Regions from separate parts of the Streptococcus parasalivarius genome, predicted to be linked through region 1. Evidence: predicted binding sites of a transcription regulator. Region 1 holds the regulator's gene; each other region holds the start of a gene.

Region 1 (10,139 bases):
ATGCTGAATCGAACTGCAACTCCCCATCAATAGCCAAGTCAGGACGCATTTCTTTAGCAATATTTGTTGCTTGAACAACCCTGTCAACTTTTGGCGATTTAGCAGAACCTTTTGTTGAGAAGCTAAGCATAGCCACTTTAGGATCAATACCAAAAACTTTAGCTGTTTCGGCAGTATTAATTGCAATTTCTGCCAATTCTTGAGCATTTGGTTCAATATTGATAGCACAGTCAGCAAACATCAAGCGATGATCGGTATTTTCACGGTTCATAAGGAAGACACCTGATGTACGTGAAATGCCTGGTTTTGTTTTGATAATTTGAAGGGCAGGACGTACCGTATCCGCTGTTGAATGAATCGCACCTGAAACCATTCCATCTGCTAAACCAAGTTTAACTAACATAACACCAAAATAGTTGACATCACGAAGCAACTTTTCCGCATCTTCCATTGTCGCTTTCCCTTTACGGATTTCAACAAATTTTTCCTTCATTTCCTCGAAATCTTCATAGGTTTCAGGATTAATAATTGTATAGTTAAAGTCTGCAAAACCGAGATCGTGCAAGATTTTGTGAACCTCTGCTGGGTCTCCCAAAATAATAGGATCAACCAATCCTTCAAATTTCAAACGGGCTGCTGCACGAACCACACGGTCGTCGTTACCCTCAGGGAAAACAATCTTAATACCCTTCCCTAAAATATGTTCACGAAGTTCACCAAATAGACTACGCATAAAAAAATTCCTCAATCAATCTTTTTTAGTTTGTAAATTCATGATAACGGTTTCAAAATCATCTGTCAAGGAAGATGCATGGACCATCTCTTTTTTGGTGAAAGGATCAACAAATGCAAGACGGTGACAATGCAAGGCCTGGCGCTCAATACCATAGTCTAGAGAACCACCATAAAGATCATCTCCCAAAAGGGGAAGGCCTAAGTGGGCAAAGTGGACGCGAATCTGGTGAGTACGCCCAGTATGCAAATTGATATCAACCAGTTTAACCCTACCATAATCACCTACCAAACGATAACTAGTGTGGGCATATTTCCCCGACTTATGGACTCGACGTGTGATAATGGAATCCTCATCGCGCGCAATCGGTGCAATGATTTCACCCTGCTTCTCAAGTTTGGTGTCACCTTCAACCAAGGCATAGTAATGTTTCTTGATAGACTTCTGTTGTAACTGTTTATCCATACGAGCATGGGCGTAACCATGCTTAGCAAACAGCATGAGACCAGAGGTGTCCTTATCCAAACGTGTCACAATATGCACACGCTGGTTGGGATAATTATTGCTGACAAAATGATGTTTGACAAAATTAGCCATGGTATTATCGTGGTTAACACTTGGAATACTAGCATAGCCATAGGGTTTATTAATCACCAAGAAGTTATCATCCTCATAGACGATATCCAAGTCAAAAGGAATTGGCTTCAAGGTTTCATGCGGTGCCTCGTCAGGGATTTCAATGGCAACCACATCTCCTTCATGGACAGGATAAGTCGCAAACTGCTCCTCGCCATTGACCCAAATATGACCACCTTCAAACTTAATCTTGGCCAGAAGTCCTTTTGAAATATCGTGCTCCTTCAAAAAGGTCTTAACTCGACATGAACGTCCTACGGTAAATTCATATCTCATTCTTCCATGTCTCCAATAAAGGAATCACGTACGCGTTCCCAGAAACTTGTGTGGCTAGCACTAGCAACAAAGGAAATCTTTCGTTGGTCAATCGAAAATTCTACCTTTTTCACATTACGGTTGGTATAGATTTTATTATCAACGGATAGAGTGTAGCTTCCCATTCGGGTAGGATAAACGGTAATCTTCTCATGCTTGGGCACAATAAGGGGACTTCCTAAGGTCCGGTACACACGATTATTAAGACTGGCAATCTCTGTCAGTTGCAAGGCTTCAATAGTGGGATGAAGGACCGCACCACCCAAGGATTTATTGTAGGCCGTTGATCCTGTAGGCGTCGACACTGACAACCCATCTCCACGGAAGCTCTCAAACAAGACATCATTAAGGCAAACATCTGCTGCCATGGTTTTCTCATTACGCTTGATGGCTGCTTCATTGAGGGCAATCGATGTAAAAGAACGACCATCAGCCAGGGTCAATTTGACATTCAAAAGAGGGTAAGAAATCTTTGCACCACTATCTTTTCGAAGCGTCTCGATTAATTGATCCACCTCACTGTCCAAATAATCCGTATAAAAGCCTAAATGACCCGTGTGAATCCCTACAAAACGCACATGCGCAAGCTCTTTTTCATACATATGAAAGGCCGATAGCAACATGCCATCACCACCAATTGAGATGACCACATCTGGATTTTTCTTGGTCAAATAAAAATCAGGATCATCTCGAAAGGCATTAAAAAGTTTCGAGGCAACACGCCTACTTTGGGGTTTGCCATTGGCAATAATAGCTACCTTCATCTCATCCGAAGAGGTCTTCATCTGTGTCATCACTATTTCCTACACTATCCTTCAAAGTTCTATTAATTGGATCAAAGAGCAACTGGGCTTCTCTAATATCATCACGTATCTTCCGCATCTCTTCGTCAAGCTCATAAGCCATGCGGGCCGTAGTTTCCAAGCGAAGTTTAATCTCCTCAGGAAAATTCCCCTGATACTTGTAATTAAGGGAATGTTCAATGGTGGCCCAAAAGTTCATGGCCAAAGTCCTAATCTGAATCTCTGCAAGAATTTCCTTACGACCATCTATGGTATCAACGGGATAAGAGATGATAACATGATAAGAGCGATAACCCGAATTTTTACGGTTTCTGATATAGTCTCGCTCTGAAATAATCGTCATATCACTACGATGACGAAGCAAAGCCAAAACCTCATCCACATCATCGACAAATTGGACCATGACTCGGAGACCAGCGATATCCTGCATATCTTGAGCCAAATTTTCAACCGAAAGGCCACGAAGGGCGATTTTCTCCTCAATGGAAGCCACTGACTTCACACGTCCCGTCACAAACTCAATAGGCGAGTGACGATTTTGCTTACGAAATTGTTTACGAATGCCTCGGAGCTTGATTTTGAGCTCACCTACGGCCTGAATATAGGGGTCTAGAAATTCTTCCCAATCCATGGTCAAGATAGGACTCCTCCTTGTCAAAAGCTTTAGTTTTTTATAAAATAAATACAATCTGTTATATTATACCACATTTGAAAGCACAAGGGAGGACACACATGAACCATTTAGAGATAGAGTACAAGACTCTACTCACCAAAGACGAGTACAATCGTTTAGCGATGCTTTTCTCCCATGTGACACCTGTTACGCAAACAAACTACTACATCGACACTCCTCAGAGTGACATGAGAAATAAAAAGTTGTCTTTGCGTATTAGGACACTTCCCACTCATGGTGAGCTGACCTTGAAAATCCCTGAAAAAGTCGGGAACATGGAGTACAACCTTACCATGGATTGTGCGGATGCTAAGGCTTTGACTAAGTCGCTGGACTTTCCTGATTGTCAAATCAAATCCATTCTTTTAGAACGTGGGGTTAAACTAGAGGACCTAACCATCCTCGGACATTTGACCACAACTCGTCGCGAGTACCAGACCAACATCGGCCTCATGGCTCTTGATGTCAATGTCTATGCTGACAAGAAAGATTACGAGCTTGAACTAGAAGTTTCGGATGCTGAGAAAGGTAAAGACGACTTTGATGCCTTTCTTAAAGAAAATAACATTGACTTTAAGTATGCCAAGAGTAAGGTTGCACGCTTTGTAGCTACCCTCAAACGAGACAAAGACTAAAATTTAGACAAGGAGTTGGCTCCTTGTTTTTTTATTTTAAACACATGTAGCTTCAAATGCCACAAGTATTTAGAACTCCAGAGGGTAATAGATTTCTCTAAAAACGCATACAAAGGCGTTTTATCTAACAAAGGTTCGGTATTTTTCACTAATACCACACTTTGAAGGCTGAAATTTCTGCTTCTTTTTGCTAAAATAGAACTATCTGTAGTTTTATTACAATAGCCCTAACTGGGCTTAGCATCTTATTTTTTTAAAGGAGTCACCATCGTCATGGTACATCAAAAAGCAAACCCACAATTGAAATTGTTCTCGCTCAGCTCAAACCCAGAAATTGCTGAAAAAATTGCTGAGGCTACTGGATTGCCACTTGGTAAAGTATCTTCACGTCAATTTTCTGACGGTGAAATCATGATCAACATTGAAGAGTCTGTTCGTGGGGACGATATCTATATCATCCAATCTACTAGCAACCCTGTTAACGACCACCTTTGGGAATTGCTCATCATGATTGATGCCTGCAAACGTGCCAGTGCTAACTCTGTCAACGTTGTTATGCCTTACTTTGGTTATGCACGTCAAGACCGTATCGCTGCGTCACGTGAACCCATCACTGCTAAATTGATTGCCAATATGCTAGTTAAAGCTGGTGTCAATCGTCTCTTGACGCTTGACCTTCACGCTGTCCAAGTTCAAGGATTCTTCGATATCCCAGTAGATAACCTCTTCACAATGCCTTTGTTTGCTGAATACTACAACAAAAAAGGATTCACAGGAAGTGATGTTGTCGTTGTTAGCCCTAAAAACTCAGGTGTTAAACGTGCTCGTAGCTTGGCGGACTACCTTGATGCACCAATCGCTATCATTGACTACGCTCAAGATGATTCAGAACGTGAAGAAGGCTACATCATCGGTGAGGTTGAAGGAAAAACAGCAATCTTGGTTGATGATATCCTTAACACTGGTAAAACGTTTGCTGAAGCTGCTAAAATCCTTGAACGTGGTGGCGTTAAAGACATCTATGCAGTAGCTAGTCACGGTCTCTTTGCAGGAGGTGCTGCTGAAGTCCTCAACGCTGCTCCAATTAAAGAAATCTTGGTGACAGATTCAGTTGCAACTAAAGAAAAAGTTCCTACAAACGTTAAATACATTTCAGCAAGTAAGCTAATCGCTAACGCTACTACTCGTATCTTCGAACGTCAACCACTTAGCCCACTCTTTGCTTACACTGCAAACGAGGACTAAGCTATGGTTTATTTGGACAACGCAGCAACAACTCCTTTAAATACTGCTGCTATTTCAGCTATGACACATGTCATGACTGAAACCTTTGGAAATCCATCCAGCCTCCATGCTTACGGTCGACAGGCTTCTAAGGAACTTCGTGAAGCCCGTGAAGAAATGGCCAAACACTTTGAAGTCCCTGCTCGTAAGCTTATTTTCACTTCTGGTGGGACTGAAGGAAACAATACAGCTATCAAAGGTTACGCCCTAGCCAATCAAGCTAAAGGTAAGCACCTGATTACAACTGCTATTGAACACCACTCTGTCCTTCACACCATGGCCTACTTGGAAGAGCGTTTTGGTTTTGAAGTAACCTATATTCAACCAGAAAATCAAGTCATTACTGTCCAACAAATCGCTGATGCCTTACGTGACGATACCATTCTGGTTTCTATTATGTATGCCAATAATGAGACTGGCCAATTACTTCCTATTAAGGAAATTGGTGACTTGCTTGCCAATCACCAAGCTGCCTTCCACGTCGATGCCGTTCAGGTAGCAGGAAAGCTTCCTATTCACCCAGAGGAACTTGGAGCCGATTTTCTCTCTATTAGTGCCCATAAATTCCACGGACCTAAAGGTGTCGGCTTGCTCTATCATAACGATTTGCATTTTGACAACCTACTCCACGGTGGTGAGCAAGAAGAAAAACGCCGTGCCAGTACTGAAAACCTGGTCGGGATTGCAGGTATGACCGCAGCTTACAAACAAGCTAGCGACCACTACCAAGACAATTACCAGCACGTTGAAACGATTCGTCAGACCTTTCTAGATTCCCTTACCATTCCTTATGAAATCAATGGTGGAGGACCTAGCCTACCTCACGTCATCAACATCAGTTTTCCTGATAAGGAAAACGGCCCTCTCTTAACCTTGTTAGACCTCGCAGGCTTTGCTGTCTCAACAGGTTCTGCTTGTACTGCTGGAACTGTTGATCCAAGTCATGTCATCCAGGCCCTCTATGGCAAGGATTCTGACAAGCTAAAAACAGCCATTCGCATTAGTTTATCAGAGGAAAATACCGCTGAAGAACTCCAGGCCCTAGCAGAAAAACTTAATCAAATCATAGGAGACTAACATGGCATTTGAAAAAAGCATTCATTTGACTGACTGTAAGTACCGTTACACCATCAGTCCTAATGTCAAAAAATTCACTCTACGTGATACGACTTTTGTGCAAAATAAAATCGGAAACTACGAGTTGCACCGCCTTCTCGAAAAAGTGCCTAATTCAGGCGAAGGTTTCCCACTCAAAATCACTATTAACAAAGATTTGACAGGTTTCAAATTGTCAATCACAGACAAATCTGGTCTTCGTAACGTTAATATCTTTAAAAATGAAGACCACCACATCTTACAAGAAAAATTCTACTTCTTGATGCAGAGTTTGGTAGACCGTCAAGTTTTTGAGCAAGAAGAAGTTTAAACCTTTTTCTAGATATATAGAAATAGCCTATCCTAGTGATAGGTTTTTTATATCGCCTCATCTACACTATTTTGTTGCAATCTTCACAAACTTTTCTTAAAATATAAGAGAATCATACTAATTGAAGAAAGGAAAGCGATCAATGACATTTGAGAAAAACATTCCAAACGCCACAGCTAAACGTCTCTCTCTCTATTATCGAATTTTCAAACGATTCCATCGTGAAAATATCGACAAAGCAAGTTCCAAACAAATTGCTGAAGCTATTGGAATTGACCCTGCCACTGTTCGTCGTGACTTCTCCTATTTTGGTGAGCTAGGTCGCCGTGGTTTTGGTTATGACGTTAGTAAGCTGATGACATTTTTCGCTGAACTCCTTAATGATAATGCGACAACTAAGGTACTCCTTGTAGGAGTGGGAAATATCGGGCGTGCTCTTCTACACTACCGTTTTCAAGAACGTAACCGCATGCAGCTGGTTATGGCTTTTGATACAGACGATAACGAACTGGTAGGAAGCGAGACTGAGGACAAGATTCCTATCTATGGTATCTCTCAAATCAAGGAAAAGATTGCCCAGGAAGATATCAAAACGGCCATCCTGACAGTGCCATCAGTCAAGGCACAGGAAGTGGCTGAGCTTTTGGTTGATGCTGGAATCGAAGGCATTCTCTGCTTCTCTCCAGTCAACCTCAATCTGCCACGCCATGTGGTGGTCCAATATGTAGACTTGACTAGCGAACTACAAACCCTACTCTATTTCATGAAAGAAGAAGAAAAATCAAGGAGAAACAATGACTAAACCAATTATCGGTATCACAGCTAATGTAAGGCCTAATCCAGCTCATGAAGATATCCACTGGTCTTATGCCCCATCCGGCTTCGTAGAAGGAGTTCAAAAAGCTGGTGGTCTAGCAATCCTTCTACCAGTATCCGATCCTTCGGAAGCTAAAACCTATATCTCCATGATTGACAAGCTTGTCCTCATCGGTGGTCAAAACGTTGACCCTAAATTCTACAACGAAGAAAATCATGCCAGTGAGGATGACTTTTTCCTCGAGCGTGATCTCTTTGAGATGGCCTTAATCGAAGAAGCTACCAAACAGAAAAAACCGATTTTTTCAATCTGTCGTGGAACACAACTCATGAATGTTGCCCTTGGTGGTAGTCTCCACCAAGACATTGAAAGACACTGGCAGGACAAGCCTTCTGATTACCTTTACCATGAGATGATTATCGACGAACACAGTAAGTTAGCGGAGATCTACGGTCGTGAAACCTCTATCAACTCTTTCCACCATCAGAGTATTAAGCACTTGGCCTCTGACCTCCGTGTAATTGCGCGTGACCCTGAGGATAACACTATCGAAGCTGTTGAATCAAACACTCCAGACCTTCGTTACCTTGGTGTTCAGTGGCATCCAGAGCTTCTCCTACACAAACGTGAAGAAGACCTTAAACTCTTTGAATACGTCGTAAATGAACTTTAAAAGCAACTGATACTGCATTCAGTTGCTTTTCTTGTGTCTTTAACTGATAGACTCTCCTTAAAGTTCAAAATCCTCCCTCTCCTCACGAAAGGAATAATAGGTTGATTTGCCAACAATCAGATGATCAAGCAGACAAATTCCCAAGTCGTCACAGGATCGCTTAATCTTTTGAGTAAAATCAATATCATTACGACTAGGATAGGCTTCCCCCGAAGGATGATTGTGAACCACAATCAAAGACGTTGCCATCAGATGACAGGCATAATGTAAAATCTCACGTGGCTCAGCAATCGAACGACGGACCCCACCAATAAAGACCGTCTTTTGCTGAATAATACGATTCTGCGTATCCAAATAGATAGCCACCAGATGCTCCTGAGGCTTGTCCCCAATATCCAACATCATACGACGCGCCACCTGCTGACTGGACATAATCTGCTCAGAACGCGCTAGCTCAGCCTTCTCAATCCGCTTAGCCAACTCCACCATAGCCTTCAGTTCAATGGATTTCACACGCCCAATACCAGGAATCTCCTGAAGCTCTTTCAAGGACAAACGAGACAAATCCGCCAAACTCGTCATCCCTTTCAAAATACGATTGGCCATAGATAAGACCGACTCAGACTTAGTCCCCGTCCGCAGCACTATCGCCAACAGCTCTTGGTCAGACAAGACCTCTGCTCCCTTCTGTAAGAGTCGTTCACGAGGCAAAAGCCCCGACTCCTCAGCTACAATACTATACATAAGAAAAAACCTCCTACTTACTTATTCGTAAGTGGGAGGGGGAAGTTACACAGCTGAGGATTTTTTTAAACCCAATTTTTTTAACAAAGCTTTCCGGTATGCTGAAAATTTTTTCTTTAACGTCAGTGGTTCTGCTACCTGCGACATTTCAATAAGATGGAGCTTATAACGTTCTGCAAAAGATATTTTTCCTGAAGCAATAATACGATAATCAATTCCTAGATCCCAGGCTTTTCGATAGAAAAGATAAGAAAGGGTATCCTCATCAAAGTCATCGAAAGCTTGCTTATCCTTAAGAATAATTTTTTCTAGAAAATCTTTTGATAACCACATAGAACCTTGAAAAATATGAAGCGAATGATTGATTACTTTTTGACATTCGTCAGTTAGTTTAACAGTTTGTTCTTGATTTAAGGCACCAATTGCATCTGTCCAATAGAGTTCTTTTGATAAATCAGCAAAAACCAGACCAACCTCTGGAAAATGGTCAAAGATTGATGCCACTTTCTCTTCATCTAATAACATATCCACTAAAGCAAGTCTTGTAGCTTCATCAACAAGTTTGCCCTCATTTCCAAAGTCTTCTGTGTGAAAATGCCCAACAAAGTCATACTCGCTAAGCTGAGATGCCAAGGATACTAAGGCATGGTAATGATTATCAAATCTTTGTGAGACTAGCTGAAATCTATCTTTATCAAAGCTATTTAATAAGGTGTTCTCAACGATATTTTTATCCAAATGGCTTGATAAAGTGAAATAATAAAAGGCAAATAACTTTTTATCAGAGAAAACTTTTAGTCTCTCAAGGTCACTAATATGTACATGGATAGCCGAATGATAGCCTTTCCCACTTACCGAATGAAATGAGGATTCGATGATTTTTTCATCTAAAATGACTAAGCTATCTGGCGAATGGTAGCTGTTAAGATGGGACTTAATTAGTGCTACTGGATATGCCGATAGCTTAGTAATATAGTCTAAAAGTAGTCTTCCCTTTTTTTCATTGTCAGTAAATGCTTTTAGTTTAATGAACGGTACCTTATGTTCAAGTGTACTTATCGGTCTATAGTAAGAAAAATCAGGGTGAATTAAGTCTTCTGCCTCTGCATCAATAGTATTAAAGACAGCACCAAAACGATACCCCGCCTCAGTAAGAACACTAGTAACCCTAGTTTCATAATTATCAATAACATCTTGAACATCGGTAAAAGTCTTTATAGAAGTCCAAAATTTTTGAAAGGATTCTGAACCGACAACATGCTTTTTGAAAGATATAAAATAACTTTGCAAATGCTCATCGAAATATTTGGTCTTTCTAAAATTCGTCATCCCCCAAAAGTCAACATTCGGGCGCTCTTCAAATCCTTCAACTATGTTAGACAAATCCCAAAGAGGACCAA
Region 2 (10,139 bases), on a different contig from region 1:
CCACCAACAACCAAGAGGTCTTGATTACGGAAAAAGGCACCATCACACACCGCACAGTAAGATACACCACGGCTGTTGTACTCTTCTTCTCCAGCAACACCAATGTGGCGATGTTTGGCACCTGTCGCAATGATAACTGTCTTGGTTTGGTACTCCTCATCACCAGTTTTGACAACTTTATAATCACCCTTGTCTTCGATACCAGATACGATACCGTAAAGATTTTCAACACCCAATTTTTCCAAGGGTTCAAACATCTTCATTGACAATTCTGGACCAGAAATACTTTCAAAACCAGGGTAATTTTCAATATCAGATGTGTTATTCATCTGTCCACCAGGAGCACCTTGCTCCAAAGTTGCCACTTTAAGGTTGGCACGAGCTGCATAAAGTGCTGCAGTCATCCCCGCAGGACCAGCTCCAATAACAATTGTATCGTACATGAGTAACTCCTTATATGATTTTCTTGTAGAGATATCTTACACCTAATGCGCCAACAAAGCTAGAATTATGCATTCAGTACGATAAGAATCGCCATAAAAGCAAATGCCAAAACTGGAATCGAAACCATCGACATCATAATAGCATCATAGAGGGCACCTTGACGCTCCTTAACAGTTTTGTCTACACGACGTAGGGCACGCCACCCAAGCCATAAGGCACCGATCACCAAGCAAACAAAGAAAGCAATCACAAGGCCTAAGAGATAAAATTTAAAAATATTTAATAACATAAGTCATCCTAAAGTGAAAAATAGAAAAGGCAGAGACAACATTCTCCAACCTCTGAATCCGAATAGTAATAACTGCACAGTGCAGTATCTGATTGGACTCCTTAGTCGCCTTTGAAGTATTCAAAAGTTCCTAATCATCCTTGTGGGACTTTGACTATGAATTAGAAATGTAGTCCTATCCCATCACCTTTTCTATTGTAACAAAAATCCCATCTTAAAGATATTGTTTTGAATAAGAAGCGAAAAATTCTTTTGTTCGCTCTTCTTTTGGATGGTTAAATATTTCATCAGGTGTTCCTTGTTCAAGGATATGACCTTTTTCAAGGAAAAGCACCTTGTCAGCCACTTGATAAACAAAGTTCATGTCGTGACTGACCAAAATCATGGTTTGACCTGACTTAGCCGCATCTGCGATTGATTTTTCAACCTCACCAACCAACTCAGGGTCAAGAGCAGATGTTGGTTCATCAAGCAAGAGCACATCAGGCTTCATAGCAAGGGCACGAGCCAAGGCCACACGTTGCTTTTGACCACCTGACAAATGACGTGGGTAGTGATTTTCACGATTAGAAAGTCCAACCTTAGCGAGCTCTTCTTTCGCAATCTTGGTAGCTTCTTCGTCAGAAAATTTCTTAACAATCTTAAGACCTTCCTTAACATTATCCAAGGCTGTACGACGCTCAAAGAGGTTAAACTGTTGAAAAACCATGGCTAACTTACGACGAAGGGTAAGAATTTGCTCCTTGGTAATTGTTTCAAAATCCACCTTAAAATCGTCAATGGTGATAGTACCAGAATCAGGCTGTTCCAAATAGTTCAAACTACGAAGGATCGTCGACTTCCCTGCACCAGAGGCTCCAACAAGAGCTACAACTTCACCTTTTTCAATGTCAATATCAATGCCATCGAGAACCTTTTGTCCTGAAAATTCCTTGGTCAAATTTTTGATACTAATCATTAGCGGTCACCTCCAATGCTAGAAATGTCAGTCGATTCAGGAGCCTTAATGGCCATATGATTTTCAACTGAACGACCAATGTACTCAATCAAGATTGAGATTGCCCAGTATACAAGGGCAACTGAGATATAACGTTCAAAGTAACGGTAGTCGGCACCACCCAAGATTTGAGCCTGTGCATACATTTCGACGATACCTGCACTAAAGGCAAGTGATGTTCCCTTAGTCAAACCAATCAAACTGTTAATCAAACTTGGTGTCGCAATAACAGCCGCATTTGGAATAATGACACGACGGTAAACCTGTGCTGATGTCATCCCAAGAGAACGGGCAGCTTCGATTTCTCCAGCATCCACAGCTTGAATCGCTGCACGGATGGTTTCACTCATGTAAGCCGCTTCGTTAAAGGCAAAGGCTGTAATGGCAAAGATAGCTGGTGGAATCTCATTAATGTTCCAATCTAAGCCGAACTCACCATTCAAGTAACGGAGGAAGAGTGGAATACCATAGTAAGTCAACATGAGTTGTACAAGGATTGGTGTCCCACGCAAGAAGCTCACAAAAACGGCTTGAATTGGATAAAGGATACGTACTCGATTGATTTTAACAACCGCAAAGACAAGGGCCAAAATCAAACCGAAGAAGGCCCCTGCAATAGTCAATCCCAAAGTTAAAGGCAAGCGTTCCACAATCTTAGGAACAGCATCGAAGACAGCCTTCCATGAGAAGAGCTTACCAGCTGGCATCCAAGATGAAATCCATTTGAAGACAACCGTAACCAGTTGCAAAACATAGCCCCAAAGGATTTCTACTAGCCATGATAAGGGAATGGCTAAAGCAACAGCTACTGCCAAACCAACCAAGCCAAGGATAACTTGGAGATACCAAGGTGACCGATTAAATGCTTCTATACTCTTTTTCACAATGTCGCCCTTTCTTTCTAAAAAAGTCGGTTAGCCTAGTGCTAACCGTTCAAATATCTTATCATAAATTTTATAATATTCATTTTAGCACGACTCAGAAAGTCTGTGAAATAGTCTTTTCTTATCAAAGTGATAAGGAAATCATATCACTGATAATTCAGCTTTATTAACGTCAAAAAGCTGAGACAGCAGTCTCAACTTTTAACAGTCTTATTTCAAATCACTGACGTAATCGCCACCGAAGTATTCCTTGCTGAGTTTGGCAATGGTTCCATCCTTCTTAAGCTCTTTGATACGTTTATTGACAAAAGTCTTGAGTTCCTTACCTTGCTTATCATTTGAGAAAAGAAGATATTCAAGACCATCAGTCTTCATTCCGATATCGTCTTTAATCTTGTTTACAGCCAACTTATAACCTTGATCTTTGACAATGTACTCAGACGAAATGGCATCATAAAGGATAAAGTCAATTTTTCCTTCTTGAATGTGTTGAACACGTGTTGAAAGACCAGTTGAGCTAGAAGCGTAGTTGATTGTAATTGGTGTCTTGTCCGCATTGGCATGGTTCCAATTTTCAAGCAATTGAGCATAGTTAGAGCCAGGAAGTACTTCTGTCGTCTTACCAGACAAATCGTCTAGGCTGGTATACTTGGTCCCCTCAGCACTAGTGATGGCGTAGTTAGAACGTGAAATCGGATCTGAGAAACCATATTTCTGCGCACGCTCTTCATTATAGTTGAAATCATTAGCCGCAATCTGATAACGTCCAGAATCCACCCCTGTCAAGATGGAATCAAAAGGTGTCGTTACAAACTTGACCTCATACTTATCAGAGTCCTTGAAAATAGCCTTGACCAAATCAATATCATACCCCTTGAAGTCGTCACCTTTTTTGAAAGTGAAGGGCGCCGTATCAGAGTCCGTCGCAACAGTAATCGTCTGCTTCTCACCAGATGCCTTACCATCACTCTTGTTTCCACAAGCAGCCAAAGTCAGAACTGATAAGCCAAGAATCCCTAAACCTGCAAGCCATTTTTTCATATCTATATTCCTCGAAACTTTCATTAATAGTTAGTGATAACAGTTTACCATCTTCATCCCAACTCGTCTAATAATAAAAACCTAAGTGGTGATAGATAAAGGTTATAGGGGGTGAGAGGAAGAATAACAAGATAGAAAAAAGCTACCACTCATGTGACAACTCTTTTCGTCCAAAACAGCTTTCCGTACATGTTTAACATCAAATCCAATAAAACACTACTTATCCTTATCTGATGATTTACTGCTTGAGTCGCTACTATCTTCAGGTTGATAGTCTGACAAATTCTTATGGATACGTTCGGCGTAAACGGCTCTGCTTCCTGATTCGTCATGGTCGACCAAGGCTTCGGCAAGCTCTTTATAATCTTCTACAGAAATAGTCCAGTTTCCACCATCATCTTTGGTAAGCTTGAAGGTCTTTTCCAGATTATCAGCACCTGTCAAAGGTGTATAGGACATTTCTTTATCAATGTCCTTAAATTGCGTCAAATCACCGTTAAAGTTTTCACCATAAAGGAACTTCGTTGTGAGATCTTTGGCCTTTCCCTTTTCCACATCGTTGTTATCAGCTTGATTCCATTGTTTCAACTTGTCAATGTCGTTGTCATAGAGACTCATAAGGAGAGTACGAACAGCAGCTGCAGCTCCATAGGCACTAACAGAACGTGAAGTAAAGGTAACTGTCGCATCATTTCCCTTAACTTTGACATCCTTCAGCTTATAGTCCTGAATCTTACCAATCATATTACGACGGACCTTAAGGAACTTAGAAAGTACTTGAGTTGGAGTCTTGGCATCATAGCCTTCAATATATTTAAACGTATACTTTTCTTCCGGTGTATACCCCTTCTCTTCAATAGTGTCTGCAACCTGTTTTTCAAAGACATTCGTTTCAGTCCAGGTTTCGTAATTTTCACCGTAGAGTTTTGAAAAACCGTTACTAGATTTTCCAAGCATGGTATCAATTAAAACTGTCGCATCAGCCTTGGCACGTTCTGTCGGAGTTGGTGTCGCCTTTTTCTTCTCAGCTGGTTTATTGGAAGCACAAGCTACGAGAACCAAACAAGCTGCCAGAATCAGTCCTAAATAGGTAAGAACTTTTTTCATTAAGATTATTCCCTCATTTCTTTTAGTTACTATTTAAGATAGCATAGGTCTGATGATTCTTCAAGGTCACTTTTCAGGGTATGAAGCAAAACTCTACCTATTATATTGTTTTTAAATCATGACTCCAAATCATCCAAATCTAACTGCCTGCCCTCTTGGTCTTCTAGACCTGTCAGGGTAACACCTAAGAGGCGAACACCACTGCTATTTTCCTCCAGTTGATCAAAAATGGTATGAGCAATCCTTTCGATGGTGTCGAAATCCTGGGTCGATTTGTCCAAGGTCATACGCTTGGTTAAGGTTGAAAAATCCGAATAACGGACCTTGATGACAATAATTCGACCGACTTTTTTAGTTTTCTGAGCACTTTCAGCTACTCGCCTAGCATTCTTAGTCAACTCAGCCTTGATGTCATCTTCACTATAAAGAAGCTTGCCGTAGGTTCGCTCACTTCCAATAGATTTACGGACACGATTGGGCCTAACAGGACTATTGGAAATTCCCCTAGCCTTTCGAAAGAGATCAAATCCAAAACGTCCAAAACGATCAATCAGAGTCATCTCAGGAACCTTCAGAAGATCGGCACCGGTGTAGATGTCCATGTCATGAAGACGTTCAACTGACTTTTTACCTACCCCATGAAACTTTTCAATAGGGAGCTTTTCCAAAAATTCCTGAGCCTCCTCTGGAAGTACCACCGTCAAACCAGCAGGCTTTTGAAAATCAGAGGCTAGTTTGGCGATAAATTTATTATAGGAAACGCCTGCTGAACAAGTCAGGTGAAGTTCCTGCCAGATATCATACTGGATAAGCTTGGCTACCTTAACCGCCGATTTGACACCAAGTTTATTTATCGTCACATCAAGATAGGCTTCATCGATAGACATAGGCTCAACCAAGTCAGTATAGCGTTTAAAAATCTCACGAATTTGCATCCCTACCTCTCGGTAATGGCTATAATTTCCTGAGATAAAGACAGCATTAGGACAACGTTCATAGGCTTCCTTAGAAGACATGGCTGAATGGACACCATATTTTCTAGCCTCATAATTACAAGTTGATACCACACCACGTCCCCCTGTTTTTCTAGGATCATGACCGATAATAACCGGCTTGTCCTTAAGACTGGGGTCATCCCTCATCTCGACCTGAGCAAAAAAGGCGTCCATGTCAATATGGATGATTTTCCGACTGGTATCATTTATTAGAGGAAACTCTAACATGGCTCCCTGCCTCCTTTCTCAGATTTATCTCATTGTAAAGCTTTTCACATAAAACTTTGGGCCTACAAAGCATTCTCCCCTTATGATACCAAAATCTATCAAAAAACAGAAATTTATAATACAGATTTGTCGTTTTCAAAACTGTATTATAAAAGAATGTCTCTAAAAATGGAGTTTTAAAGTTGTGTAAGCGGTTACTGTGTGATAGAATACTTCTAGAGAATGTAACAGATGATTTTGTTACTAGAATTATAGGAGATTCAAACTATGGCAACGGTCAAAACTAACACAGATGTTTTTGAAAAAGCGTGGGAAGGCTTTAAAGGAACTGACTGGAAAGAAAAAGCTAGCGTTTCACGCTTCGTTCAAGCAAACTACACACCTTATGATGGTGACGAAAGCTTCCTTGCAGGACCAACTGAACGCTCTCTAAAAATTAAAAAAATCGTAGATGAAACTAAAGCAGGCTATGAAGCTGAAGGACGCTTCCCAATGGATACTCGTCCAACTTCAATCGCTGACATTGACGCAGGTTACATTTCAAAAGAAGATGAACTTATCTATGGTATCCAAAATGATGAGCTCTTCAAATTGAACTTCATGCCTAAAGGTGGTATCCGTATGGCGGAAACTGCTTTGAAAGAACACGGTTATGAACCAGACCCAGCTGTACACGAAATTTTCACAAAATACGTGACTACAGTTAACGATGGTATCTTCCGTGCTTACACTTCAAACATCCGTCGTGCACGTCACGCTCACACAGTTACTGGTCTTCCAGATGCTTACTCACGTGGACGTATCATCGGGGTTTACGCTCGTCTTGCCCTTTACGGTGCTGACTACTTGATGCAAGAAAAAGTTAACGACTGGAATGCTATTAAAGAAATCGACGAAGAAACTATCCGTCTTCGTGAAGAAGTTAACCTTCAATACCAAGCACTTCAAGATGTTGTTCGCCTTGGTGACCTTTACGGTGTAGATGTTCGTCGTCCTGCCTTCGATACTAAAGAAGCTATCCAATGGACAAACATCGCCTTTATGGCAGTATGTCGTGTAATCAATGGTGCCGCTACTTCACTTGGTCGTGTGCCAATCGTCCTTGACGTATACGCAGAACGTGACCTTGCTCGTGGTACTTACACTGAATCAGAAATCCAAGAATTCGTTGATGATTTCGTTATGAAACTTCGTACAGTTAAGTTTGCTCGTACAAAAGCTTACGACCAATTGTACTCAGGTGACCCAACATTCATCACAACTTCAATGGCTGGTATGGGTGCTGACGGACGTCACCGTGTTACTAAGATGGACTTCCGTTTCTTGAACACTCTTGACAACATCGGTAACTCTCCAGAACCAAACTTGACAGTTCTTTGGACTGACAAATTGCCTTACTCATTCCGTCGCTACTGTATGCACATGAGCCACAAGCACTCTTCTATCCAATACGAAGGTGTGACTACTATGGCTAAAGACGGATACGGTGAAATGAGCTGTATCTCATGTTGTGTATCACCACTTGACCCAGAAAACGAAGAACAACGCCACAATATCCAATACTTCGGTGCTCGTGTTAACGTACTTAAAGCCCTTCTTACTGGTTTGAACGGTGGTTACGACGATGTTCATAAAGACTACAAAGTATTTGACATCGATCCAATCCGTGATGAAGTTCTTGATTTTGACACTGTTAAAGCTAACTTCGAAAAATCTCTTGACTGGTTGACTGACACTTACGTAGATGCCCTTAACATCATCCACTACATGACTGATAAGTACAACTACGAAGCTGTTCAAATGGCCTTCTTGCCAACTAAACAACGTGCTAACATGGGATTCGGTATCTGTGGTTTCGCAAATACTGTTGATACTTTGTCAGCAATCAAATACGCTACAGTTAAACCAATCCGTGACGAAGATGGCTACATCTACGACTACGAAACAATCGGTGACTACCCACGTTGGGGTGAAGATGACCCACGTTCAAACGAATTGGCAGAATGGTTGATTGAAGCTTACACTACTCGTCTTCGTAGCCACAAACTCTACAAAGATGCAGAAGCTACAGTTTCACTTCTTACAATCACTTCTAACGTTGCTTACTCTAAACAAACTGGTAACTCTCCTGTTCACAAAGGGGTATACCTCAACGAAGATGGTTCAGTGAACTTGTCTAAATTGGAATTCTTCTCACCAGGTGCTAACCCATCTAACAAAGCTAAAGGTGGTTGGTTGCAAAACTTGAACTCACTTGCAAGTCTTGACTTCGGTTATGCCGCTGACGGTATCTCACTTACTACTCAAGTATCACCTCGTGCCCTTGGTAAGACTCACGACGAACAAGTTGATAACCTCGTAACTATCCTCGACGGATACTTCGAAAATGGTGGACAACACGTTAACTTGAACGTAATGGACTTGTCAGACGTTTACGAAAAGATCATGAGCGGTGAAGATGTTATCGTACGTATCTCTGGATACTGTGTAAACACTAAATACCTCACTCCAGAACAAAAAACTGAATTGACACAACGTGTCTTCCACGAAGTTCTTTCAATGGATGATGCTTTGGGATAAAAACGAATAAAGAGCTCGCAATAGCGAGTTCTTTTCTTTTTGTAAAACACTTATTTTTATTATATTTTTCTAAATCTGCTATAATTTATATTTGACTTTTTCTCAGATTAGCTATAAAATAAAAGCGTTTCCGTTTGGTTTCTCCAAACACTTCACTCTCAGAAGCACCTCAGAGAAATGACACTCTATCACTGTCTAACTGCTAGTTTACAAATAACAGATCAACTAGTATGACAATAAAATAAAAGAGTACAAGGAAGAAAGATGAATAAGAAAAGTTTTAAGCTAATTGGATTAGTAGCTCTCATAGCAAGTACAGTCCTACTCGTAGCCTGCCAATCCGAGACAAAAACCGAAAACTCAAAGTCCAAGGACGTTCAATGGAGTTATACTGGCTCTACTGGTCCAGACCATTGGGGTGACCTTTCGAAAGATTATGAACTCAGCAAAAATGGTAAAGAACAATCTCCGATCAATATCACCGGAGCTGAGGACGTTGATCTTCCTGAACTAAACCTTAATAATCAAGAATCAGAAGCTCAAGTTGAAAATAACGGGCATACTATTGAAGTCAGCTTTAAAAATCAAAAGAATACCCTAACGATTGGTAACGAAGTTTATAAGTTGCAACAGTTCCATTTTCACGCACCAGCTGAGAATGAAATTGATGGTCAGACTTATCCTCTAGAGGGGCACTTCGTCTATAAGACAGATAATGGAAAAATCACAGTTGTCTCAGTTCTCTATAATTATGGCGATGAAAATAAAGCCTTAAAACAAATCTGGGACAAAATGCCTCAGGCGGCCAATACTGAAACTAAGCTTTCTCAGGCCATCTCACTTGATGATTTCTATCCTGAAGACAAGGACTACTACAACTTTGAAGGTTCCCTAACAACACCTCCATGTACTGAAGGTGTTAACTGGATTGTCTTCAAGAATCAAGAAACTGTCAGCAAGGAACAAGTGGAGAAATTCACTCAAACCCTTGGATTTGAAAATAACCGTCCTATCCAAGATACAAACGGTCGAAAGATAAAAGAATAAAACCTATCAAAAGCTTGATGACTACTCCTCTCATCAAGCTTTTTTTCATTGACGATATACTAGAATCTTTGTTACACTGGTTCTATGATTATCAAACATACAAGAGATACACTTTCAGAGACTTATCTAGATGCTGTGGCTATTCGGAACACCGTTTTCGTTAAAGGCCAAGGAGTCCCTCACTCTATCGAGATTGACGCAAATGAAGCCTACTGTATTCACTTTGTTTTATACGATGATAAAGACAAGGCTGCAGCAACCGTACGCCTACTGCCTAATAAAGATTTGACTCAGCTTACCCTCCAACGTATGGCGGTGCTCGAGGCCTACCAAGGTCAAGGTCTGGGAAGCATTCTCTTGAAAGAAGCTGAAGATTTTGCACAAGAGCAAGGCTTCCAGACTATTTCTCTCCATGCTCAACTCGGGGCACTTAAGTTCTACCTCAATAATGGCTATCAGGAAGTCGGTAAAATTTTTGAAGAGGCTGGTATCCAACACATTACTGTTGAAAAATCATTACTAAGTAA
Region 3 (10,139 bases), on a different contig from region 1:
TTAAGTATCAGTTGGAGATGTTGGCCTTGGTCAAGGAACTCGGCATTAATGTTCTCGCAGTTCTCCACGATATTCAATTAGCCTGTCGTTTTTCAGATTATATTTACTTAATGAAAGGGGGTGAGATTGTTGCCCAAGGTGTCCCAAGGGATGCCGTAACCCCACAATCCTTGCAGGCGGTTTATGATGTTCAGAGTCGTATTACCTGGACGGATGACCAGCAGGCAATGATTCAGTATTTATAAGCCTAGGAAAGGAAGGCCTTATGAACAAGAAAACTTTTGGTATCGCATTAATCGCTGCAGCAGTCCTCACATTGACAGCATGCAGTTCTACATATAAAAACAGCACATCATCGTCATCAGCAGCAAAAGAAACGGTGAAAAAGACCAACTCAGAAACCCAGTATCCTTTGACCGTCAAAACTTATGACGATCAAGGAACTGAGCTAGATCAAGTCTTCAAAAAGGCACCAGAAAAGGTTATCACAAACAACCTTTCATCAACGGAAATTTTGATTGAGCTTGGTTTAAAAGACAAGATTGTCGGTATGCTTAACCCTGACAATGAAGTAACCGATAAATATAAGGAAGACATTGCCTCAATCCCACATATCGGTGATAAGAAGACCATCTCTCAAGAAGCCATCTTGGCTTACGGACCTGATGCCCTTATTGGTCGTAACATGATGTTCTCAGACAAATCAATGGGAACCATCAGCACGTGGAACAGCAACGACATTCCCGTCTATACGCAAAAAGCTTCTGTTTCAACAACCAAACAAGATTTGAATAATATCATCGAAGATGTTAAAAATATTGGTGACATTTTCAACGTTCAAGACAAGGCAGACAAGTATGCAGGACAACTCCAAAAGCGTATCGACGCCGTTAAAAAGAAAAACAAGTCTTCTGACAAAGACTTGAAGAAGGCTCTGATCATGTGTGCCTACAACGATGAGACCTTTGGAACTTACAAATCTGCCCTTCAAGAAAGTATGCTTAATCAGCTTGGCTATACCAATGTTGCGACAGGAACATCAGATTTGACTCTGGAAAATCTCGTGTCTATGGAACCAGAATTGATTATCTATGTAACTAGTGACCGTAATAAGGCCATGGACAAGGATGCTACAGACAAGATGGAAAAGAACGCTGTTCTTGAAAATGTACCAGCCGTTAAAAACAAGAAAATCATGACTATTTCTTATGATGAGCTTATGGATTACGGTCCATCTGTGATTGATTCTCTTGAGAAGGTTAATGACTTTGTTAATAAATAAAGACTTTGTCTGCCATGGCATTCGAGTGACGATTGCCCTTCCTGAGTCTTATGAAGCTACTAAGACCTATCCAGCTGTTTTTCTGAACGATGGACAACTGGATTATCTGGGAAAACTAGCGGATTCTGTTATCCTGGTAGGCCTTGAGCCCAAGAATCGCTTGGATGATTTTACACCTTGGTATGCTCAGGCTTTGAGACCTGGAAGTCCTGATTTTGGTGGCAAGCTAGCTAGCTATCATGACCATCTATTTGGCCATATTTTAAATAGCATCCAAGAGGAGTTTCGATTGGATGACAGTCGCATGGCTTACGGAGGCTACTCGCTGGGTGGACTGGCTGCTATCCACAGTCTTTATAGCAGTGATAAGATGCCTTTTATCTTTTCCATTTGTGGATCCTTCTGGTATCCAGATTTTGTAGCTTACTGTCAATCCCACCAGCTTATTAATAAGTCTTGCTCGGTCTATTTACGTAACGGTTTGACCGAAGGGTCTAATCATAAGAATAGACTGGCCAAGGCTCCTAGCTTTGCCAAAGAAGTACATGAATGCATCAAAAAACAGTGCTTGTCCACTTATTCAGCATTTGACCCCTACGGTCATCATGATAATCTCCAAGAAAGATATGATGGTTTTTCGGACTGGTTGATTGAAGAGTGGAAGCTCTGAAATGCTGCTATTGGTGATTGAGTAGAAAAGAGAGAAGAAAAGTAGTGAAGAAGATTCCGACGATGGAATCTCTTCACTACTTTTTGTTATGACCATCACAGTTGATGCTTCCGAAAAGTTTTTAGACATGAATCAAAAAACGCCTTAACTCCGTATATTAAAAGTAATTTACTTACCTTTGACTTATATCCTAACTTTAAAAAGGACAGGACTATTATTGTTGCTGATGCAGTAACTTATATAATTTAAAACTTTTTTGTTGGAGAAGTAGAAGGGAAAAAACTATACTTTGGTGCCTGAGAATACTTCGATATGGTTCCCTAGTATTTTTATATCTACTGGAAGATTATCCGATTTGTCTCCATCAACATCTGACTCTAACTCAACCTCTGAAGAAATCCTAATATTACGCGCTTTGATATATTCGATATTATCGTTACCTACTAGATCCCCTTTTAACAAATCTGGGATAGTCGATAATTTAGAAATGATGGATGCATCTTTTAAAATCAAGATATTTCCATATCCATCTGTATTTTCATCAAATAGTTTTTTGTCTGCATAGTAATTAGATAGAAGAACTAAGACCTGACTAGCTTCACCTTCATAATTGCCATTTTCACTTTCAATACGAACATTAAATACATCGTCTTCCACAACGGACTTCATCGTATTGATTGCATATGCAAAGATACCGTACTTTGTTTTATCTTCAATATCAACGTTATGAATAGCTTCTGGTAAAGATCCAATACTAAAAATATAGCCAAAATAATTTTGATTAGCTTTTCCAACATCAATGGTTTTAGTAAAATTGAAATCAAGTTCTTCAATCGCTTGATCAATACTTTGGTTGATTTCTAATAGCTTAGTGATTAAATTACCAGTTCCACCAGGAATAATCCCAAGTTTTGGAATGTGATTTTTTTCAGCAATCCCTGAAATAACCTCATTTACAGTACCGTCTCCACCAAAAACAATTACTGCATCATATTTTTCTTTAGAGGCTTTTTCAGCAAATTGAGTTGCATCTTTGGCTTTTTGCGTAATCTTAGTTTCAACATAATCAAAATACTCTTTAGCCTTATTCTCCAAGCTCTCTTTATAATCTAATGCTGTTTCTCCTCCAGAAGTTGGATTAATAATTATCATTACTTTTTTCATTGCTATTTTCTCCTATGGACTACTAGTGACAATACTTTTCAACGGTTTCTTATGCTTATCAAATTAATATCTCACATGACTTGTTGTTATTTGGGGATTCTTTTTACTTATCCTTTTCTATTTGTTGAAGATCATCATCGTTTTTATATTGAATGATGTAGTCGACTAATTCTTTTTCAGTTAATCTATCATTTGTTAATTGTGAAACCTGAATCGAGATATTTTTCAAACCATATTCATTTTGTTTGTTAATGATACTTTGTAACTCAGCTTCTGAAAGATACTTACCTGAAATAGTTAGCTTTAGTGTATTGTTTTCTTTAATATAATTCTTTTTCAAAATAGTATGGTTTTCAAATTGATCAGATAGATAATTATTGATAGACTCATTGATTAGCGTATCTCTAACTAAGGTAGTTGCAGAAGCTAAACTTGGAATAATAAGAACAAGCGAGACTAGAATTAATATTTTTCGCATTTTAGAGGCTTCACGATTATGTTTAACATAAGGATTTTTAATCATCATCACATTAGTGCCAATATATGTAGCAATCATAATAAAACTGCAGTTAATGGAGAACAAATATGACGCCCCTATCATATACTCAAGATTTCCTGTGGCAATAGAATACCCCACGGTACAAACGGGTGGCATAAGAGCAGTTGCAATGGCGACACCAGGAACAATGTTATTAGCTTCTTTCTTTCGTGCTCCAATAATGCCGGCTAATCCACCGACAAATGCTATCACAACGTCCCAAATTGTGGGCGAAGTTCTAGCAATAATTTCCGTACTTGCGTAAGAAATGGGCGAAAGTAAAAAATAAAGTGTAGAGGCTAAAAGGCTTACTGCAACTTGAATAAAAAGAACTTTAAACGATTTTTTGAGAAGTTTTGTATCTAATATTGCTAACGCAAAACCTACTCCAAGGATAGGTGTCATCAATGGAGAAATCAACATTGCCCCTATGATTGTTGGAATAGAATTCATATTCAAACCAATAGATGCAATCAACATCGCACACAATAAAGTGGTTAAGTCACTTTTTGATAATTCTAAATCCTCATAGATTTTTTCCCTAAATTCAATTAAAGAATAAAGTTTATCATCCTTCAAAACTTTTTCCATAACAGTACTCCCTCTTTGTTACTATAGTCAACTTTTTAAGAAGTTACTCAATACTGTTTGACCTCTTCTGAAAGGAAAGAATATCTTGAGGGAACAACTTTTTAAGCTCACTCTTTGACGACGTATCTAAATCATTGGTCATTATTATTGTAACTTCTTTACCTGGGCGTGTTTTATATTCTACTTTCAATTTGTAATCAATTCACTACTCCATATTAATTTTAAACTCCTACTGAAAGTGATGAAGTGTTTGGTGTATTATTTATACTATTTTGTTAGATACTTACTATTTAAAGAAAATTGTGTAAGGGCTTACATGTCTCAATTATACATTTTATTTTTACTTTCGTCACTCGAACGTCTTAGGGCTATTTTCTTTTGTGGCTAAAATGTTAATCAATCATATGAATGTACCAGTTTAATCAAACTTTTTATTCATAAATCAATCCATTTAGAGGAAGTCCTAATAATAGTAGAAGTATGTGTAGATTTTTAATAAAAAATGAGATAAGCGAAATTGTAAAACTATGCAAGCGATTGCAAAGGTCAATGATGGTTTTCATGTCTATTTTTGTGTAAGCGCAAACATTTTCATTGACTTATCAATTTGATTAACTTATACTGTTATTAACAGGTATATACTAACATTAATCTTATGATTGTTAAGATTAATATAAAAAATGTTTTAGCTAAAATGTAACTTTTTAGATTGTTTGATTGTCCAAATAATCTAACTTTCCTCAATTTAGAAAGGGGGAGACATTATGCTTTGGGCCATTATTGTCGGAGGCTTTATAGGTTTTATTGCTGGTGGAATCACTAAAAAGGGAGGTTCCATGGGAATAATTGCCAATATCTTTGCAGGTTTAATTGGTTCATCTGTTGGACAGTCACTCTTCGGTTCTTGGGGACCTAGACTAGCTGGAATGGCCTTAATTCCATCAATTTTAGGGGCAGTTATTGTTGTTGCAGTAGTATCATTTTTCTTAGGGAAAAAAGAATAGTTTTCAATATTTCGACAGGAAGACTCCAATCAACTAGCAAACTTAGTGCCGATAAATTAAAAAAGTGGTAAACATGGACTAGCTAATGGTTTATCAGCAAATAAAGATAACGTTAGTGAGGGTGTTCAAGCTGTTTATGACTCGACTTCAACACAAAAGCTATAATTTAACTTATCTTTTTATACTCAAAAATTTGAATGTATTGTTTAAGAGCGTTCATATTTAAAAATCTTTATGTCCAAAGGAGGATAAAATTATGTCAGTAGAAGAAAAACTCAACCAAGCTAAAGGCGCATTTAAAGAAGGTGTCGGAAAATTAACTGGTGATAAAAAAATAGAAAAAGAGGGTGCTGCGGAAAAAGCAGTCTCAAAAGTGAAAGAAGTTGCTGAAGACGCCAAAGATGCTATTGAAGGAGCTATCGAAGGCGTTAAAAATATGGTAAAAAAAGACGATAAATAGTTATAAAGTCAATTGATTTTTCACATAATTCTAAAAAGCTACTCTACTAAAAAGATAGGGTTGTCATATTCTACTCCTAATTATTCACTTATAAGATTACATTCAAAATAACTACAAATCGATATTCTTATAATATTATTCAGTTGAAAAATCAACTTTCTTTAGATTAATTAAAATTCCTTTTTAATTCCATATATATATATTCTTTCTAATAGTAAAAGCACTCTAATTTCTATAGTTTTATCCAAGCTATAGACGCTAGAGTGTTTTTATAACATTTTGAAGAATTATTTAATGATTAGGGGAAATTTATATTTATCTAGTGTCTATAAAAATCAGCAAAATATAAGTGCTGACGTCATCCCGAATAGGGAATGGCAAACGTTTGCATTACTTGTGAATATTTTCACTATCAAAACATCACATTTTCAGTGAATTACTTGATTTTCATAAGTATTAGTTTTATAATCAAAGCATAGAAAACGCTTTCAAAAACATCTCCGAGTTTTTGTCCTACTTGAAGTGGTTCGGCTAACAGCCGACTTCCATTCTAGAAAGGAGTATTGTTTTGAGTCAATGTGATATTCTCATTATAGGGGCAGGTCCTGGTGGTTATGTTGCTGCTGAAGAAGCTGCCCGTTTAGGTAAAAAGGTAACTGTCATTGAGAAAAACTCCATAGGTGGCACCTGTTTGAACGTTGGCTGTATCCCATCCAAAGCCTATCTTGAACATGCCCATTGGCTATTAGCTGCTAAAGAAGCCTCTCAGTATGGAGTGACAGTTTTAAATGATAATCTTGATTTTCAAAAACTTGTTGCTCGCAAAGATCAAGTCGTAGCAACACTACAGTCTGGTATTCAATCAAGTTTTAAACAATTAGGTATTACCTATATTGAAGGTGAGGCAGCTTATATTTCTGATAAAACCTTCCAAGTTAATGGTGAAAGAGTCTCAGGTAAGTCTGTTATTTTGGCGACGGGGAGTCATCCATTTATTCCTCCTATTCCTGGTATTAACGATGTTAACTATTTGACAACAGATAGCTTTTTCAACTTAAAGGAACTTCCTCAACGTTTGGTTATCATTGGTGGAGGTATTATTTCCGTTGAGTTAGCTTTTGCCATGGCTCCACTTGGTGTGGATGTGACAGTGATAGAGGTTGCACCAACAATTTTAGCAACTGAAGATGACGAAGCACGTTCCATTATTAGAGAAAAGATGGAACAACTTGGAATTACCATTCTGGAGGGAGTTAGCATAGATAGGGTTAAAGAAAATGCTGTAATTTTAGCAGATGGCAAGTCCTACTCTTATGATAACTTACTTGTAGCAACTGGGCGTAAGCCAAATATTGAGTTAGCCCAAATGATGGGTTTGGAGCTGACCGAAAAAGGCTTTATTAAGGTAGATAGTTATTACGAGTCATCTCAATCAGGTGTTTATGCGATTGGGGATTTGATTCCTGGATATATGTTAGCTCATGTTGCTAGTAGCGAGGGAATCAAAGCTGTTCGAGCCATTTGTCGTCAGGCTGAGGAACCGGTTGATAATTCAAGTGTTCCACGGTCGCTCTTTACAACGCCGGAGATTGCTTCCTTTGGCTTGTCAGAAGAGGAGGCGGTACAACAAGGATATGATATATCAGTTGGTCAACTTCCTTATGTTTATAATGGTCGAGCCATTGCGTCTAATTCAGCAAAGGGGTTTGTTAAAATTGTCTCCGAAAAACGCTATCATCTACTATTAGGTGCCGTTATCGTTGGTCCACATGCAACTGATATTCTACAATCCTTGATTGTCTTGAAAGATGCTGAAGGAACACTTGATCAGCTTGATAAGACAATTTTTGCACATCCAACAATTTCTGAGTTAGTTCAGGAAGTTGCAAGACTGATTTTAAGGTCCTAAGGTCGATGGATAGGTTTAGCACAGCCATTCTCATTTTTTCAAATCTATATATCTGTCAATAATATTTGTTTTTTATAAAGCTCTCTATAGAAGGAGGAAACAATATGACACATTATCAAGAATTGCCACAAGCCCTAATGAAAGAAAAACATCAGGGACAAACCTTAACCAAGGAAGAAGTTAAGGTTCAAACTGCCCATGATCTTGGTGTGGAAAATGTTTCAAAAGAAGAGGCTAAATCCATGTATAAGACAATGTGGGATATTCGAAATTTTGAAGAAAATGCACGACATTTCTTTTCAATCGGTCAAATTCCAGGATTTGTTCACCTTTACTCAGGTGAGGAAGCTATTGCGACTGGGGTATGTGCTAACCTGACTGATAAAGACTACATTACTAGCACACATCGAGGACATGGACACTGTGTGGCTAAAGGTGGAGACCTTAAAAAAATGATGGCTGAAATCTTTGGTAAGTCTACTGGGCTTGGTAAAGGTAAGGGTGGCTCTATGCATATCGCTGACTTGGATAAAGGAATCCTTGGTGCTAATGGTATGGTAGGCGGAGGCTTTGGTCTTGCGACTGGTGCTGCTATGCGCAACAAATATCTAAAGACTGATGATGTTGCTGTATGTTTCTTTGGTGATGGTGCTGCCAATGAAGGTAATTTTCATGAGTGCTTAAACATGGCCTCTATTTGGAATCTACCTGTGGTATTTGTAAATGAAAACAACCTTTTTGCAGAATCAACACCACAATGGTATTCATCAGGTTCTCCAACAATTGCTGAACGTGCACAAGCTTACAATATGCCTGGAGTTCGCGTTAATGGTAAGGACTTATTTGCTGTTTATCAAGTGGCTAAAGAGGCCGTTGAACGTGCGCGTCGTGGAGATGGTCCAACGTTAATTGAAGCTATTACTTATCGTAACCATGGCCATTTCGAAGGAGATGAGCAAAAATACAAAGCACCAGATGGAATCGAAAAAGAATGGGCAGATGTGGATGCCTTGGAAGTATTTCGTGACCTGGTAACTGAAAAGGGTATCCTTAGCCAAGATGAATTGGATGAGATTGTTGCCCAATCACAAAAAGATGTTGAAGATGCAATCCACTTTGCTCAAGAGAGCCCAATTCCAAAAGAAGAAGCTCTCTACGAAGACGTATTTGCAGACTGATTGAGGAGGATTCATAATGACTAGAGAAACATTATTTATGAAAGCCATCAATGAAGGGCTCGATCAAGCCATGGAAAGAGACGAGCGAGTTGTTCTCCTAGGAGAGGATATCGCAGGTGGTGTTAATGTTGAACACTTAGAAAATAATAACGAGGATGCCTGGGGCGGTGTCATGGGTATCACACGAGGATTGATGCCGAAATATGGCAGGGAACGTGTTATTGATACTCCGATTTCTGAGCACGGCTATCTATCAGCTTCGGTGGGGATGGCGCTTACGGGACTAAGGCCTGTACCAGAGTTGATGTTTAATGATTTTATTGGATTCTGTTTTGATGCCCTATTAGGGCAGGCATCTAAGATGCGTTACATGTTTGGCGGTAAAGCTAAAGTTCCCATGGTTGTTCGTACTATGCACGGGGCAGGAGCTTCAGCTGCGGCGCAACACTCTGGATCCTATTACGGTTTATTTGGATCGATTCCTGGTATTAAGGTGGTCGTTCCTGCTACCCCTTATGATGCCAAAGGATTACTCCTAGCATCAATAGAGGATGATAATGTAGTTATCTTTTCTGAAGACAAGACTTTATATGGATTAAAAGGGGAAGTGCCAGAAGAATACTATACTGTACCAATTGGTAAGGCTGCCGTTCGTAGAGAAGGTAACGATTTAACAATTGTGACAATTGGTAAGATGTTGTATGTAGCCTATGAGGTCGCAGACCGCTTGGCAAAAGACAACATTTCTGTAGAAGTGATTGATCTTCGTACAGTTGCTCCATGGGATGAAGAAACAGTGTTAAATTCCGTGAAGAAAACTGGTCGTTTAATTATTGTGGATGAGGCCAACCCACATAACAATACTGCAACTGATATTGCATCTATAGTTTCAGATAAAGCTTTTGATTATCTTGATGGACCAGTGAAATGTGTTTGTGCACCAAATACTCCTGTTCCATTTGCGACAAACTTAGAACAAGCCTATATCCCTGATGCGGATAAGGTTTTGAAAGTAGCTGATGAATTGATTCAGGACTTGAAAGGATAGGAGGGCGCTTATGGCAACAGAAATTTTAATGCCCAAGCTCGGCCTAACCATGACTGAAGGACTCATTCAAAAGTGGTTGGTCCAAGTTGGTGATACAGTAACAAGTGGTCAGCCTTTATTGGAAATTAGTTCTGAAAAATTGACTAGTGAAGTCGAATCCCCTGCTTCTGGGGTTGTTCTAGACATTGTGCATGGTGAAGGTGTTACAGTTAAATGTAAGGAAGTTGTTGGATGGGTTGGTCAGGAAGGAGAGGATGTAGGAACCCAAGAGGCTCCTGCACAAGAGGAAGCTCCA

What was found. Region 1 encodes Rex, which represses fermentation and respiration genes when NADH is low (regulators of the CRP and FNR family bind a similar motif). Its sites were predicted from a motif close to TTGTGAANTANTTCACAA; they were not measured.
Region 2: pflB (formate C-acetyltransferase) is a predicted target of Rex. The motif match lies at 6,018-6,035, and genes of this name have one in related genera.
Region 3: lpdA (dihydrolipoyl dehydrogenase) is a predicted target of Rex. The motif match lies at 6,104-6,121, and genes of this name have one in related genera.

The regions. Positions count from the first base shown of each region.
Region 1 is NZ_BAABOB010000003.1:81,704-91,842, forward strand. It holds gene pta (phosphate acetyltransferase) at 1-733, opposite strand, end outside; gene ACYVQ1_RS03815 (RluA family pseudouridine synthase) at 749-1,645, opposite strand; gene ACYVQ1_RS03820 (NAD kinase) at 1,642-2,478, opposite strand; gene ACYVQ1_RS03825 (GTP pyrophosphokinase) at 2,450-3,124, opposite strand; gene ACYVQ1_RS03830 (CYTH domain-containing protein) at 3,220-3,795, shown strand; gene ACYVQ1_RS03835 (ribose-phosphate diphosphokinase) at 4,069-5,040, shown strand; gene ACYVQ1_RS03840 (cysteine desulfurase family protein) at 5,044-6,156, shown strand; gene ACYVQ1_RS03845 (DUF1831 domain-containing protein) at 6,158-6,505, shown strand; gene ACYVQ1_RS03850 (redox-sensing transcriptional repressor Rex) at 6,648-7,307, shown strand; gene ACYVQ1_RS03855 (gamma-glutamyl-gamma-aminobutyrate hydrolase family protein) at 7,300-7,995, shown strand; gene radC (RadC family protein) at 8,053-8,739, opposite strand; gene ACYVQ1_RS03865 (rhamnan synthesis F family protein) at 8,785-10,139, opposite strand, start outside.
Region 2 is NZ_BAABOB010000006.1:43,786-53,924, forward strand. It holds gene trxB (thioredoxin-disulfide reductase) at 1-476, opposite strand, end outside; gene ACYVQ1_RS06725 (DUF4059 family protein) at 509-733, opposite strand; gene ACYVQ1_RS06730 (amino acid ABC transporter ATP-binding protein) at 948-1,691, opposite strand; gene ACYVQ1_RS06735 (amino acid ABC transporter permease) at 1,691-2,437, opposite strand; gene ACYVQ1_RS06740 (transporter substrate-binding domain-containing protein) at 2,825-3,655, opposite strand; gene ACYVQ1_RS06745 (peptidase) at 3,872-4,762, opposite strand; gene dinB (DNA polymerase IV) at 4,879-5,985, opposite strand; gene pflB (formate C-acetyltransferase) at 6,253-8,565, shown strand; gene ACYVQ1_RS06760 (carbonic anhydrase) at 8,830-9,612, shown strand; gene ACYVQ1_RS06765 (GNAT family N-acetyltransferase) at 9,697-10,139, shown strand, end outside.
Region 3 is NZ_BAABOB010000001.1:317,364-327,502, forward strand. It holds gene ACYVQ1_RS01585 (ABC transporter ATP-binding protein) at 1-245, shown strand, start outside; gene ACYVQ1_RS01590 (ABC transporter substrate-binding protein) at 266-1,282, shown strand; gene ACYVQ1_RS01595 (alpha/beta hydrolase-fold protein) at 1,263-1,952, shown strand; gene ACYVQ1_RS01600 (diacylglycerol/lipid kinase family protein) at 2,235-3,116, opposite strand; gene ACYVQ1_RS01605 (TIGR00341 family protein) at 3,220-4,245, opposite strand; gene ACYVQ1_RS01610 (GlsB/YeaQ/YmgE family stress response membrane protein) at 5,010-5,249, shown strand; gene ACYVQ1_RS01615 (CsbD family protein) at 5,506-5,709, shown strand; gene lpdA (dihydrolipoyl dehydrogenase) at 6,278-7,618, shown strand; gene ACYVQ1_RS01625 (thiamine pyrophosphate-dependent dehydrogenase E1 component subunit alpha) at 7,723-8,796, shown strand; gene ACYVQ1_RS01630 (alpha-ketoacid dehydrogenase subunit beta) at 8,813-9,844, shown strand; gene ACYVQ1_RS01635 (dihydrolipoamide acetyltransferase family protein) at 9,855-10,139, shown strand, end outside.